One region of the Mesorhizobium sp. M0701 genome, then DNA from elsewhere that is predicted to be linked to it. Evidence: riboswitches for the same ligand, from Rfam matches in the RefSeq annotation. Region 1 holds a riboswitch; the other holds the start of a gene.
The links. A riboswitch is a leader RNA that binds a small molecule or an ion and turns the genes downstream of it on or off. The one in region 1 is predicted to bind S-adenosylmethionine.
Positions count from the first base shown of each region.

Region 2: it holds a riboswitch for S-adenosylmethionine, as region 1 does, so the genes downstream of both, NKI24_RS17700 (O-succinylhomoserine sulfhydrylase) here and metX (homoserine O-acetyltransferase MetX) in region 1, are expected to answer to the same signal.

Region 1 is NZ_JAMYPO010000009.1:122,817-129,903, forward strand. Features, by position in the region: gene NKI24_RS11830 (RNA polymerase subunit sigma-70) at 1-405, opposite strand, end outside; gene NKI24_RS11835 (SDR family NAD(P)-dependent oxidoreductase) at 448-1,194, opposite strand; gene NKI24_RS11840 (DUF1330 domain-containing protein) at 1,430-1,750, shown strand; gene metW (methionine biosynthesis protein MetW) at 1,776-2,390, opposite strand; gene metX (homoserine O-acetyltransferase MetX) at 2,449-3,618, opposite strand; SAM riboswitch at 3,711-3,788, opposite strand; gene hisC (histidinol-phosphate transaminase) at 3,927-5,036, shown strand; gene NKI24_RS11860 (prephenate/arogenate dehydrogenase family protein) at 5,043-5,978, shown strand; gene NKI24_RS11865 (DUF2125 domain-containing protein) at 6,109-7,087, opposite strand, start outside.
Region 2 is NZ_JAMYPO010000017.1:3,423-10,509, forward strand. Features, by position in the region: gene NKI24_RS17685 (Hsp33 family molecular chaperone) at 1-911, shown strand, start outside; gene apaG (Co2+/Mg2+ efflux facilitator ApaG/CorD) at 918-1,310, opposite strand; gene NKI24_RS17695 (glycosyltransferase) at 1,538-2,692, shown strand; gene NKI24_RS17700 (O-succinylhomoserine sulfhydrylase) at 2,729-3,919, opposite strand; SAM riboswitch at 3,990-4,067, opposite strand; gene NKI24_RS17705 (2'-deoxycytidine 5'-triphosphate deaminase) at 4,203-5,297, shown strand; gene NKI24_RS17710 (hypothetical protein) at 5,315-5,767, opposite strand; gene araD1 (AraD1 family protein) at 5,795-6,787, opposite strand; gene mmsB (multiple monosaccharide ABC transporter permease) at 6,977-7,087, opposite strand, start outside.

The DNA.
Region 1 (7,087 bases):
TGGCTCGCTGCCGGCAACTTCTGGAAGCTCGGCGTCGGGGTAGGGCTCCAGCCAGGCGATGTCGGCTACGGGCCCGCCTATGGCCGCCCCGTGCGAGGGCGGCCGTCCGGGTTCCCGGAGAATGCGACGCGCCCTCGACCTCGCCTTGATGGCGTTGAGGCAAGCGTTGGTCGCGATCATGTAGAGCCAACCGCGAACCGAACCTCGCCCGTCGAACTCCGATCTTGCGCGCCAGGCGCGAAGCAACGTGTCCTGGACGAGGTCGTCGGCCTCGTGCAGCGAACCCATCATGCGATAACAATGCAGCTTGAGCTCGCGGCGATGCGCGGCCGTGACCTTCTCGAAGGCCAGCCGATCGAGGATCGGCTGGCGTGCTGGTTCCAGAGGTGGTTGAGCGTCTGTCATGTGGCTTGTGCGGTTACGAGCGAGCGTTGCATTACGCGCCCCTCAGGCGGCCAGGGCAAGCCCGCTACCGCTCACCATGAAGGAACTGCCTTGCGGCTGGCCGGTGGCGAGTGCGACCACCGCCCGTCCGACATCGGCCGGGGTTTGCATGTCGGTCATGGCGGCGATGAAGTCCGCCGGCTGGATGCCCATATAGGCCGCTATGCTGTCGACGCCGGCCTTGCCCACGCCGGTTTCCGGCATGATGCGCATCGGCGCGAGCGCCATGAAGCGCAGGCCGAGGCCAAGCCGGTCGGCCTCCTTCTGGCTATGACCGGCCAGGAACATCTGCATGCGTTTTGCGCCGGCATAGCCGCCGGCGTTCGGTGGTCCGCCGGTCAAGGCCGCGCCGCTGGAGATCAGAACGATCCGGGTCCCCGGCTTGAGCGGGCGCCGCAGAGCGGCCCGGCAAAACAGGAACGACGCCTTGACGTCCGTGTCCCAATTTGCCGAGAACGCCTTCCAGGTCTGTTCATGCACTGGCGCAGAAGGCGCCAGCGCACCTGCGCAGATCACCAGCACGTCCGGCTCAAGCGCGGCGAAGACCTTATCCGGGGCGGAGTCCACCGTAGCATCGACCGCGAGCGTCTTCACGCCCGAGACCTCCCAGGCAAATTGCGCCAGGGCCTGTTTTCCGCGGGCAACGGCCAGCACCGTCGCTTTCTCCTTGAGAGCGGCCTCCGCGATCGAGCGGCCGACACCACGGCTGCCTCCGACGACGACGACATTCTGATTTTGCAACGATCCCATGGATCACCTCTCGTTCCCGGCCGCCGGACCATCCAGGCGCGCTCATCGATAAGGACAGCGCAGGTGTGCCAAAATCATCGGTGCCAGGCGGAAATATCTTTCAGGTGACGGCAGCCGCGCGTCGGTTTTTGTATTCAGTGTCATTACCTCCGGGGTAATCGACCAGCGCACTACGTCTCGGCAAACTGCTCCCATCAAGCCGGTTGTCCGGCCTTCGACCACAAGGAGATACGCCATGACCGCCTATGCCGTCGCCCATATGCGCCAGGTCACGCCGGGGCCGCAGATCGTCGAGTACCTGCACAAGATCGATGCCACGCTGGAACCGTTTGGCGGCCGCTTCGTGGTGCACGGAGGCGAGGTGGAAGTCGTTGAAAACACCTGGCCGGGCTATCTCATAGTCATCGAGTTTCCCAACCGGCGGCAGGCACGTGCATGGTACGACTCGCCCGCCTATCAGGAGATATTGCCGCTGCGTACCGGCAATTCCCAGTCCGACGTGGTCTTCGTTGACGGCGTCCAGCACCCCCACAAGGCCACCGACGTTCTCGAATAGAGGGACGATCTGCCACGATTGGCTCTTATCGTTTCAGCAGAAATACCGCTTGCTGGCCGAAAAAGTTCCAGAACCACCACGGCATCGAGAAGCCGATCCGCTGGCCGTTGGCGTCGAGCGCGGTTGCCTTTTCCACCGTCGCGCCAAGCTCGTCGCACAGATTGACGAAGTCGCGAATGGTGCAGAAATGGATGTTCGGCGTGTCGTACCAGGAATAGGGCAGGTCCCTGGTCACCGGCATGCGGCCGTTGAAGAGCAATGAAAAGCGCACCCGCCAGTGGCCGAAATTCGGGAATGAGACGATGGCGCGGTTGCCGATCCGGAGCAGTTCGTCGAGCACCAGCTTCGGATTGCGTGTCGCCTGCAAGGTCTGCGACAAGACGACGAAGTCGAAGCCCTTGTCGGGATAGAATTGGAGATCCTTGTCGGCATCGCCCTGGATGACCGACAGGCCACGCGCCACGCATTCGTTGACGCCGCGCTGCGACAGTTCCAGCCCGCGGCCATCGACCTTCTTGGTCGCCTGCAGCAATTCGAGCAGCAGGCCGTCGCCGGAACCGACGTCCAGCACCCGCGACTGCGGCGGGATGAGATCGGCGACGACTTCGAGGTCGACGCGCTGGGCGCGGTTGACGCTCATGCCTTCGGCTCTTGCTCGGCACATGGTCCTGATCCGAACAATCCGCAACTTTTCGGGGTCATGCGCCGAGCCCTCTCGCCCGCGCGGCCGAGGCGATGAAGCCCTTGATGGCGGCGAACAGTTCCGGTTCGTCGAGCAGGAAGGCGTCGTGGCCGCGGTCGGTCTCGATCTCGACGAACGATACCGAGGCGCCGGCCGCGTTCAGCGCGTGCACGACCGAGCGGCTCTCCTCGGTCGGGAACAGCCAATCGCTAGTGAACGAAACCAGGCAGAAGCGCGTCTTGGTGCCGGCGAAGGCATCGGCCAGCCGGCCGCCATGGTCGGCGGCGAGATCGAAATAATCCATCGCCCGCGTCATGTAGAGATAGGAGTTGGCATCGAAGCGATCGACGAAGGTCATGCCCTGATGGCGCAGATAGCTCTCGATCTGGAAGTCGGCATCGAAGCCGAAGGTCAGCGCTTCGCGGTCCTGCAGGTTGCGGCCGAACTTGCGGTGCAGCGCTGCTTCCGACAGATAGGTGATGTGGGCGGCCATGCGCGCCACCGCCAGCCCCTTTTCCGGCCGCTTGCCATGCTCGAAATATTTGCCGCCATGCCAGTCCGGGTCGGCCATCACTGCCTGCCTGCCGACCTCGTGGAAAGCGATGTTCTGCGAGGAATGGCGGGCACCGGTGGCGATCGGCAACGCCGAGAAGACGCGCTCCGGATAGCTGGAGGCCCATTGCAGCACCTGCATGCCGCCCATCGAGCCGCCCAGCACGCTGAACAGCTGTTCGATGCCGAAATGCTCGACCAGCATCAACTGCGCCCGCACCATGTCGCGGATGGTGATGATCGGCAGGTCGAGCCCGTAGGGCTTGGCGGTGGCGGGATTGGTCGAGGCGGGGCCGGTGGAGCCGAGACAGCCGCCGATGACGTTTGACGAGATGACGAAGAAACGGTCGGTATCGATGATCTTGCCGGGACCGATCAGCACTTCCCACCAGCCCGGCTTGCCGGTCACCGGATTAGTGTTGGCGACGTGCTGGTCGCCGGTCAGCGCATGGCAGACGAGGATGGCGTTGGAGCGCGCATCGTTGAGCGTGCCATAGGTCTGGTAGGCGATCTGGAACGGCGACAGCAGCGTGCCGGCGTCGAGCTTGAGCGGCTTGTCGGCGCCGAAACGCAACACCGGGCTCGACGGCTGGTCGGCCTCGTTGTTGGTTTTTCGAGCGCGCAAAGCGACCATTACATCTCCTTGCCCGGCCTTCCGTTGTCCGCCGGTCTGGGCAACAGCCAGCCCGGGCAACAAAAAACCGGCCATGCCTTCGCAAAGCCGGTTACAAGATGCAAACGGCCCTTTAGCAAGTTGTTTAACGTGGCTGCAAGCCGACCGGCCAAATCACCACGGAACTGTCAATGCTCTTCTATGACTCGCGCGTGGGTTCGTCAACGGCAAGTTCTTGATCCCGAATTGCCGCCCCTCGACATTCCGGGCCACGGCTTGTATTTCCGCTGCGGCCTCCCGATGGAGGCATCCTCGACGGATTTCATGGAATGAGCCAGACACCGGATCAGACACGTCCAACGCCCCGCGCCGGCATCATGGACATCGAAGCCTATGTGCCCGGCAAGAGCGCGGCGCCTGAAGGTGTCGCCAAGGTCCATAAATTGTCGGCGAACGAGAACCCGCTCGGTCCTTCGCCAAAGGCGATAGAGGCCGCGCGCGCGGTCGCCGACAAGCTCGCGGTCTATCCCGACGGCAGCGCCAGGCGCCTGAGGGAAGCGATCGCCGAGGTGCACGGGCTCAACCCGGCGAACATCGTCTGCTCCAACGGCTCCGACGAGATTCTGGGCCTGCTGGCGCAGACCTATCTCGCACCCGGCGACGAAGCCATCATCACCGAACACGGCTTCATGGTCTACAAGATCTACATACAGTCGGCCGGTGCCGTCCCGGTAACGGTCAAGGAGACCGATGAACGCGCCGACATCCATGCGATCCTCGCTGCGGTGACGCCGCGCACCAGGATCATCTTCCTTGCCAATCCAAACAATCCAACCGGCACCTACGTGCCGTTCCAGGAGGTGCGCCGCCTGCATGCCGGCCTGCCGCGAAACGTGCTTCTGGTGCTGGATTCAGCTTACGCCGAATATGTCCGGCGCAACGATTATGAAGCCGGCGTCGAGTTGGTGGGCAGCGCGGAAAACGTGGTCATGACCCGCACTTTCTCCAAATTGGGCCTGGGCGGGGCGCGGATCGGCTGGATGTATGCGCCAATGCACGTCATCGACGCGATCAACCGCGTGCGCGGGCCTTTCAACGTCAATGCGACGGCGATCGAGGCCGGCATCGCGGCGATCCACGACCGCGCCCATATCGAACGCAGCGTCGCGCACAACGAGACCTGGCTAGCCTGGCTGAGCGAGCAACTAAGCGGGCTCGGGCTGCGGGTGACGCCGAGCGTCGGCAATTTCATCCTCATCCACTTTCCCGAGGACAAAAGGCATTCGGCGGCGGCCGCCGACGACTACCTCAGTGCGCGCGGCTACATATTGCGGCGCGTTTCCGGCTACGGTTTTCCGAACGCGCTGCGCATGAGCATCGGCACCGAAGAGGCCAATCGCGGCGTTGTCGCAGCACTCGCGACATTCCTGAAAAGCTAGAACACCATGACCTCACCGATGTTCGAAAAGATCGCGCTGGTCGGCATCGGCCTGATCGGCTCGTCGCTGGCCCGCGTCATCCGCCGCGAGGGACTCGCCGGCCAAGTGGCGATTTCGACGCGCAGCGACGCGACGCTGGCACGCGCGAGCCAACTCGGCCTTGGCGACACCTATACGACGGATGCGAAAGAGGCGGTTCGCGATGCTGATCTGGTTATCGTTTCGGTGCCGGTCGGCTCTTCAGGCACGGTCGCCGCAGAGATCGCGCCTGCGCTGAAGAAGGGCGCCATCCTCACCGATGTCGGCTCGACCAAGGCGTCGGTGATCGCGCAGATGCAGCCGCACGTGCCTGATGGCGTGCACTTCATCCCCGGCCATCCTTTGGCCGGCACCGAAAAATCGGGACCGGACGCCGGTTTTGCCGAACTGTTCGAGAACCGCTGGTGCATTTTCACGCCGCTGCCCGGCACCGATCCCGCAGCACTGGAAAAGCTCTCGGAATTCTGGCGCCGCTGCGGCTCCAACATCGACACGATGGACCCGCAGCATCACGACATGACGCTGGCCATCGTTTCGCACCTGCCGCATATCATCGCTTACAACATCGTCGGTACCGCCGACGATCTGGAGTCGGTGACCAAGTCCGAGGTCATCAAATACTCGGCTTCCGGCTTTCGCGACTTCACCCGTCTCGCGGCGTCCGACCCGACCATGTGGCGCGACGTCTGCCTGCACAACAAGGACGCCATTCTCGAAATGCTGGCGCGGTTTTCCGAGGATCTGTCCTCGCTGCAGCGGGCGATCCGCTGGGGCGACGGCGAAAAACTGTTCGACCTGTTCACCCGCACCCGCGCCGTCCGCCGCTCGATTATCGAGGCCGGCCAGGACATCGACGTACCGGATTTCGGCCGCCAGGCAGTCGAACACCCGCCGAAGGGATAAGCCGCGGCAGGCCGATCGCAGGCCGGCCCGGCTTAGAGCGGTTCATCGTTTCACAGAAACGCCGAACCGCTCTATCTCTTTGTTTTGCGCAATTCCGGACGGAAAACCGTTTCACACTTTTCCTGGAGCTCTAGTCGAGCGGCTTGATCTTGCCGAGCGGGATGAAGCCGAGCGAGGCCTTGCCCCTGACGATCTTCAGCGGCATCGACGGCTGGTTGCCGAGCAGCGCCAGTCCGGCAAAGCCGGTTTGGATCTGTTTCTTCTGCTCGGGGATGGCGGTGGCGAGGATTGCCGCCACGGCCTTTGGATCATTGAGCCTGATCGTCAGGTCGGCATTTATGAGACCGTCGTCATCGACCGACAGCGGTCCGGAAACGGTGATGCGCGCAGTTCCGGACGACAGATCGAGCTTGTGGATTTCGGCCGCCTGGCCGCGCAGGCTCTTCGGATTTGCCTTGATCAGCGTGACGCCGTTCTTCAGCGTCAGGTCGCCGCTGCCGTCGAGCGGCGGCAAGACGCGCCCGTCGATGGCCGCCGCGTCGATTTCAAGATCGGTGAAATTGCCGGCATAGTCGATGTCCGGGCCGTTTGGGCGCAATTGTCCGGTGGCGGTTCCGGCGCTGAACAGCGAGACGGGATCGGTGTCGTCTGCCGGATCGGTCTGGCCGGACAGGCCTTCTGCCTGCAGCGAGAGGCGCCTCGGCAGCGGCCAGGACAGCTTCATGTCGGCCCGCAGATCATCCCAGTCGATCCAGAGCGGGGTCATGCCGGGAACTGAGGTCCTGAGCGGCCCCCTGAGCTCGGCGGCAGGCGACAGAAGCCGCGTGATCTGCGTGGCGGCGTTGATCTTGCCTGTCGATGCCGCGACGTTGCGGCTGTCGTCCTCGTAAGCCAGGCTGTCGCAGGAAACGGTGAAGCTGAAGGGATAGCCGCTGACCGCGAGATTGGCGCAGTCGGCCTTGATGCCTTTGTCGTCGAGGTCGGCGACCGCCTTTTTGGTTGCGCTCTCGACCAGGTCCGCCAGGTAGAACCAGCCCGCGCTGTAGATGCCGAACAGCACGAGAATGAAAGCGGCAAGCCACAACAGGCGGCGACGTTGGCTGGGCGGC
Region 2 (7,087 bases), on a different contig from region 1:
ACGTGCGCGGTCGCACCGTCCAGCTCGGGCCGATGCTCGATGCTATTCTCAGCCGCCACGACTATCCCGAGCCGGTCGCCCGGCTCCTGGCTGAAGCCTGTGTGTTGACGGTATTGCTCGGAACTTCGCTGAAGTTCGAGGGCAAGTTCATTCTGCAGACCCGCACCGACGGGCCGGTCGACATGCTGGTCGCGGATTTCTCCACGCCGCACGCGCTGCGCGCTTATGCCCGCTTCGATGCCGACCGGCTGCAGGCTTTGACTTCTGCGGGCGAGACGTCACCGCAGACGCTGCTCGGCAGCGGCGTCCTGGCGCTGACCATCGACCAGGGCGCTCACACACAACGCTACCAGGGCATCGTCCAGCTCGACGGCGTCACACTGGAAGATGCCGCACGCACTTATTTCCGCCAGTCGGAGCAGATTCCGACCGACCTCCGGCTTTCGGTTGCCAAGCTTCTGACGCCCGGCGTCGGCGGTGCCCGCGAGCAATGGCGGGCCGGTGGCCTGCTGGCACAATTCCTGCCGCAGTCGGCGGAGCGCATGCGCGTACCCGACCTTCCCGGTGGCGACGGCGATCCGCGTGAGGAAATCCACGACCCGACCGACAATTCCTGGCAGGAGCTGCTGGCGCTGGTTGGTACTATTGAACCGACCGAGCTGATCGATCCGACGATCGGCGCCGAACGGCTGCTTTACCGGCTTTTCCACGAGCATGGCGTCCGCGTGTTCGGCGGGGTGCCGGTCGCCGACCAGTGCTCATGCTCGAGGGAGAAGATCCACGGCATCCTCGAAGGCTTTTCTGCCGAGGAGATCAGGGACAGCACCGAGGATGGCAGCATTCACGTCGCCTGCGAATTCTGCTCGAAGCAATATGACTTCGACCCGGCGGAGTTTGCAGCGGCCGGATGACGGCCGTCAATTGACGGTGCGCCGCATTCCCGGCAAGTCGAGCGAGAAGGCGGGGATGGCGACGTCGAACGTCTCGCCCCGCTTGTTGCGCATGGTGTAGTGCCCGACCATGATGCCGGACGGCGTCGAGAGCGGGCATCCAGACGTATACTGATAGCTGTCGCCGGGGTTGAGTCCGGGTTGCTCGCCGACGACCCCGGGGCCGCGCACTTCCTCGACCTTGCCGGTGCCGTCGGTAATGTGCCAGTAGCGCGACAGAAGCTGCACGAACTCATCCGACTGATTGTCGATGATCACCTGATATCCCCAGACATAGCGGTTTTGCGGCGGGTCGGAGTGATCCTCCAGATAGAACGGCCTGACCTGCACTTCGATGTTGCGGGTGACGGCGCTGTACATAAACTGCTCCAAAGCAATGTAGATGGAACTTTCGACGCTCAGCGCAGTTTGATCAACGATGCGCGTCATCTCCTTGCCCGACTCGAGCGCAGGTGCCGAAAAACAATGTCATTTAAGTGACACATGACAATGATGGTGTGCAGGCTTGTGCCGGGCGACTCAGCGTTCTGTCGAATTGTTGAAAACGGCCGTCATGCGGCCGGCACTTCTGGAGTGACCAGATCTCGATGGAACCGACATTCGCAGCCGCCCTCCTTTCCATAGCCATCCTTCTTTCAAATCTCGCCAGCATCCTGTTAGCTTCGCTGAAGCTGAAGCGACCAGCCAGGATCGCACCGCCCGCGGCCAACGCGCCGCCGGTATCGATCGTCATCCCGGCGCGCGGCGTCGAGGCATTTGCCGAAGAGACGCTGGAGCGCGCCTTCTCACTCGACTGGCCGCGCTACGAACTCATCTTCTGCGTTGCCCATGCCGACGACCCGGTGGTCAAGCCGATCACCGCCGCAATGGCGCGCTTTCCAGCTATTCGCGCCCGTCTTCTAGTCGGTGACGACCGCATCAGCGGCAATCCAAAACTCAACAATTGCGTGAAGGGTTGGGAGGCGGCGCATTATAGCTGGGTCATCCTTGCCGATTCCAACGTGCTTATGCCGAGCGACTACGTCCAGCACCTGATGGCGGCGTGGCGGCACGACACCGGCCTCGTCTGCTCGACGCCGATCGGCTCGCGACCGGACGGCTTCTGGGGGGAGGTCGAATGCGCCTTTCTCAACACGCTGCAGGCACGCTGGCAGTACGCCGGAGAGGCGCTCGGCCTCGGCTTCGCGCAGGGCAAGAGCATGTTGTGGAATAAGCCGATGCTCGACGCCAATGGCGGCATCTGCGCGCTTGCTGCCGAGATCGCCGAAGACGCCGCCGCGACCAAGCTGGTCAACGGGCTCGGACTGCGGGTCAATCTTGTCGCCTCGCCCTTCGAACAGCCGCTCGGCCGGCGCACGTTTGGCGAGATCTGGTCGCGGCAGGCGCGCTGGGCGCGGCTGCGCCGCGTCACCTTCGCGCTGTTCTTCGCCCCCGAGATCCTGATCGGCGCAGCGCCGCCGCTGGTGCTTGCTCTGATCGCGGCGGCTGACGCCGGCGTCAGCCTGCCGGCAACCGCCATCGCCGTGCTGGTCGCGGCCTACCTGCCGGAATGCGCCTTGGCCTCGGCCAAGGGATGGCACCTGTCGCTGCGCACCATCCTGGCGATGATGGCGCGAGACCTGATGCTTCCCGCCATTTGGGCGCGCGGATGGCTGAGCGGCGCCGTCGACTGGCGCGGCAATGTGATGACTATCCAGACCAAGGCCGTCGCGGAGCTGGAAGAGACGCCGTCCGGCGCCTGATCGGCGCGTCCCCGCTCGCCTCTGTTCGGCCAGCCCTTATCCGGCAACTCTCAGTGCCTGCTCGATGTCTTCGAGCAGGTCGTCGGCGTCCTCAAGGCCAACTGACAGCCTGAGCGTTCCCGGTCCGATGCCGAGCTCGGCGCGGGCCTCATCGGTCAAGTTCTTGTGCGTCGTCGTCGCCGGATGGGTGATCAGGCTCTTGGCGTCGCCGAGATTGTTGGAAATCAGCACGACGTCGAGTGCGTTCTGGAAGGCAAAGGCCGCCTGCTTGCCGCCCTTCACATCGAGGCAAATCAGCGTCGAGCCGCCCGACATCTGCTTCTGGACCACGGCCGCTTGCGGGTGGTCGGCGCGGCCGGGATAGATGACGCGGGCGATTTGCGGGCGCTCGGCCAGGAAATCCGCGATGCGGCCGGCACTTTCCGTCTGCTGGCGTACGCGTAGCGGCAGCGTCTCCAGGCCTTTCAGCAGCGTCCAGGCATTGAAGGGCGAGAGGCTTGGGCCGGTGTGGCGGAAATAGTCATGCAGGTTCTCGTCGATCCATTTCTTGTCCGACAGAACGATGCCGCCAAGACAGCGCCCCTGGCCGTCAATATGCTTCGTGGCCGAATAGACGACGATGTGGGCGCCGAGCTGCAGCGGTTTCTGCTGCAAGGGCGTAGCGAAGACATTGTCGACGATCAGCCTGGCGCCGATCGAATTGGCAAGTCCCGCGACGGCGGCAATGTCGACTACCTCCAGCGTTGGATTGGTAGGGCTTTCCAGGAAAAACAGTTTGGTGTTGGGCTTGACCGCCTTTTCCCAATTGGCGATGTCGGTGCCGTCGATCAGCGTTGCCTCAATGCCGTATTTCGGCGCCAGCGTCTCGACCACCCAGCGGCAGGAGCCGAACAGCGCGCGCGCCGCGACGATATGGTCGCCCGCCTTGGCGCTGCACAGCAGTGCTGCCGTCACCGCCGCCATGCCGGATGCCGTGGCGCGCGCGTCCTCGGCTCCTTCCAGCGCGCACATGCGTTTCTCAAACATGTCGACCGTCGGATTGGCATAGCGCGAATAGATGAAGCCCGGCTCCTCGCCCTTGAAGCGGGCCTCCGCCGCTTGCGCCGTCTCGTAAACATAGCCTTGGGTGAGATACATCGCCTCGGAGGTCTCGCCGAAGCCGGAACGCAGCGTCCCGGCATGCACGAGTGCGGTCTGAGGCTTCCAGTCGCGCTTCTTGGTCATCATTCCATCCAAACACCAAAATTGGTCCAAACAACAAAAAACCGGTCGCGAAAGTCGCAACCGGTCCATATGGCCTTGCGGCCCGACGGTCCTTTAGCGACTTGTTTAACGTGGCTGCAAGCCGACCGGCCAAATCACCACGGGATAACGAGCTTTAGACCCGCGCCACGCTTGCGTCAATTGCCGGCATGATTAAGAGGGTTGTACCAAGCAGGTGCCAAAGGCGTCCACGGTCGGACCTGCGACAGAACAAGACCTCGCCCGGCGTTCGAACGGAGCCAGACCCTTGCGGCAGACAGGCATTCTTCCCGATCAGGATATTTCCGCGCTGTTCCAGACGGGTGCGCTGAAATCGCCGCGCACGCTCGATGCCGATCAGATCCAGCCGGCCAGCCTTGACCTCAGGCTCGGCGACAAGGCCTGGCGGGTGCGCGCTTCCTTCTTGCCCGGCCCGGACCACAGGGTTGTCGACAAGCTCGACCGGCTGAAGCTGCACGAGATCAACCTCGCCGAAGGTGCCGTGCTGGAAACCGGCTGCGTCTACATCGTGCCGCTGCTCGAAAGCCTGGCGCTGCCCGCCCATATTTCCGCCTCCGCCAACCCGAAAAGCTCGACCGGACGGCTCGATATCTTCACCCGGGTAATGACCGACCGTGGCCACGAGTTCGACAAGATCGCCGCCGGCTATGAAGGCCCGCTCTATCTGGAGGTCAGCCCGCGCACTTTCCCGATCGTCGTGCGCACCGGCTCGCGGCTGTCGCAGATCAGGTTCCGCACCGGCAATGCGCTCTTGTCGGAAAGCGAGCTGCACGACCTGCACCGCGCCGAGATGCTGGTCGCCACCGAACCACCCAATATCTCAGGCGGCGGCATCGCGCTGTCGATCGACCTCGACGGCGACAAGGATGGGCTTGTCGGCTATCGCGGCAAGCACCACACCGGCCTGGTCGACGTCGACAAGCGCGCCGCGCAGGATGTCGTCGATTTCTGGGAGCCGCTCTACAAGAGCGGTGCCGGCGAGCTGGTGCTCGATCCGGATGAATTCTATATTCTGGTGTCGCGCGAGGCGGTGCATGTGCCGCCGCTCTACGCGGCCGAAATGACGCCCTTCGATCCGCTGGTCGGCGAGTTCCGCGTCCATTATGCCGGTTTCTTCGACCCGGGTTTCGGCCATTCGGCGTCGGGCGGCACCGGCAGCCGGGCGGTGCTCGAGGTGCGTAGCCACGAAGTGCCGTTCATCCTCGACCACGGCCAGATCGTCGGACGGTTGGTCTACGAGCACATGCTGAAACGGCCGCGGGCGCTCTACGGCACAGATCTAGGCTCGAACTATCAGGCGCAGGGCCTGAAACTGTCCAAGCATTTCCGCGCCGCCCGCTGAGCTTGTTCGCAATTCCGTCAGCCGCGAAACAGATATTCTTTCGCGGCGCCAAGGCAGCCATGAAACTGACCGACAAAGAGCAGTTCTCGCACTGCCAATCGCTTCTTCCCCCAAAATCCTCTGGTTTGCTTCTCGTCGTCAAGTGAGGCGCTTGAGCTGGACTGCAAGGGGAACAACTGCTTGTCGATACATCCCAGCACATGGGCTCTGGCGGAGTCGACACCGCAGGCTCTGCCATTGTCGTTCAGTCTGTCAGCGCGGAGTGCGGACGTCATGCGATCCGCGTTGCGCATCAGAAAGCTCACTTGCGATTTCGAATAGCCGGTGGCCAGAAGCCGGTTAGTCATCGACATCCGGGCCTCGCGATAGGATTTTGCGCTGCATTGTCCGGCGCTGTAAGCCGCTGGGGAGAAATAGGCGAGGAACAGGACTAAACTTACGAACACAGTGCCAATCCGCAGGCCGTTCATTTCTCGCCCCTGAATTATGTCACCAGTTTACAACGCCTTCACCGCCACCTTCACCGGCTGCTCGATTTCAAGCGGGTTGCGCAGAGGCAGGCCGAAATCCTGCGCCTCGATTTCGAATACGTCGCCGGCCTCGGTCCTGATGCCGTCGGCGAAGGACAGCGTCGCCGTGCCGAACATGTGCACATGCACGTCGCCCGGCTGGCGGAAGGCCGAGTATTTGAAGTGGTGATGCTCGAGATTGCCAATGGTGTGCGACATGTTCGCCTCGCCCGACAGGAACGGCTTTTCCCAAAGCAGCTTGCCGTCGCGCAGGATGCGTGAAGCGCCGCGGATGTCGGGCGGCAGGTCGCCGATCAGGATCTCCGGCCCGAACGAGGCGTTGCGCAGCTTGGAATGGGCGAGGAAGAGGTAGTTCACGCGCTCGGTGACGTGGTCGGAAAACTCGTTCGACAGGGTGAAGCCGACACGGAACGGGGCGCCGTCGTCACCGATCACATAGATGCCGGCAATTTCCGGCTCCTCGCCGGCATCCTGAGCGAAGGCGGGCGACATAAGCGCCGCACCGGGCGCCACCGCCATGGTGCCGTTGCCCTTGTAGAACCATTCCGGCTGCACGCCGATCTGGCCTTTCGCCGGCTTGCCGCCCTCAAGCCCCATGCGGAACATCTTCATGGAATCGGTCAGCTGTTCCTCGCCGTCCGTGCTGAGCTTCTTGTGCATGGAATCGCGGGTCGCGGCGGAGCCGAGATGCGTCAGCCCGGTGCCGGTGAGATGGAGATGCGCCGGATCGGGATGGTTGATCGGCGACAGCAGCCGGCCCTTCTTGTAGGCTGCGTCGAGATCGACGGTTTCGCCGAAGCCTTTGCGCTCGATCAGGGCGACAAGCCCACTGCCGGTACGCGCGGCTTCCATCGCCAGCGAATAGACGCTGCGGGCGCCGTTGATGACGCGGGTCTTGCCGCCGTTGCGGGCAACGACGCGGATCGTCTCGGCGTCGTCGAGGATTTGTGAGATCAGCATGGTAACCCTCTCTGAATTGTGGGCTGGCCTGCCCTTTCTCGGCAAACCCTACCCTGCGCGGCCCGGACCCTGTCCGCGCCTCGGTTGAAATTCTCGTCCGGATTGCGCTCGCGGATCAGGTCCCTCGGGGGACTTCTTTGCGCCGCCCGGCAGCGCCGCGATGTGACCCGTATGCCTCCTGGTTGCCTCTCAAGCCTTGTTCTTGTTGTAGACGTCAAAGACGACGGCGCCGAGCAGCACCAGGCCTTTGACCACCTGCTGCCAATCAACATTGACGCCCATGATCGACATGCCGTTGTT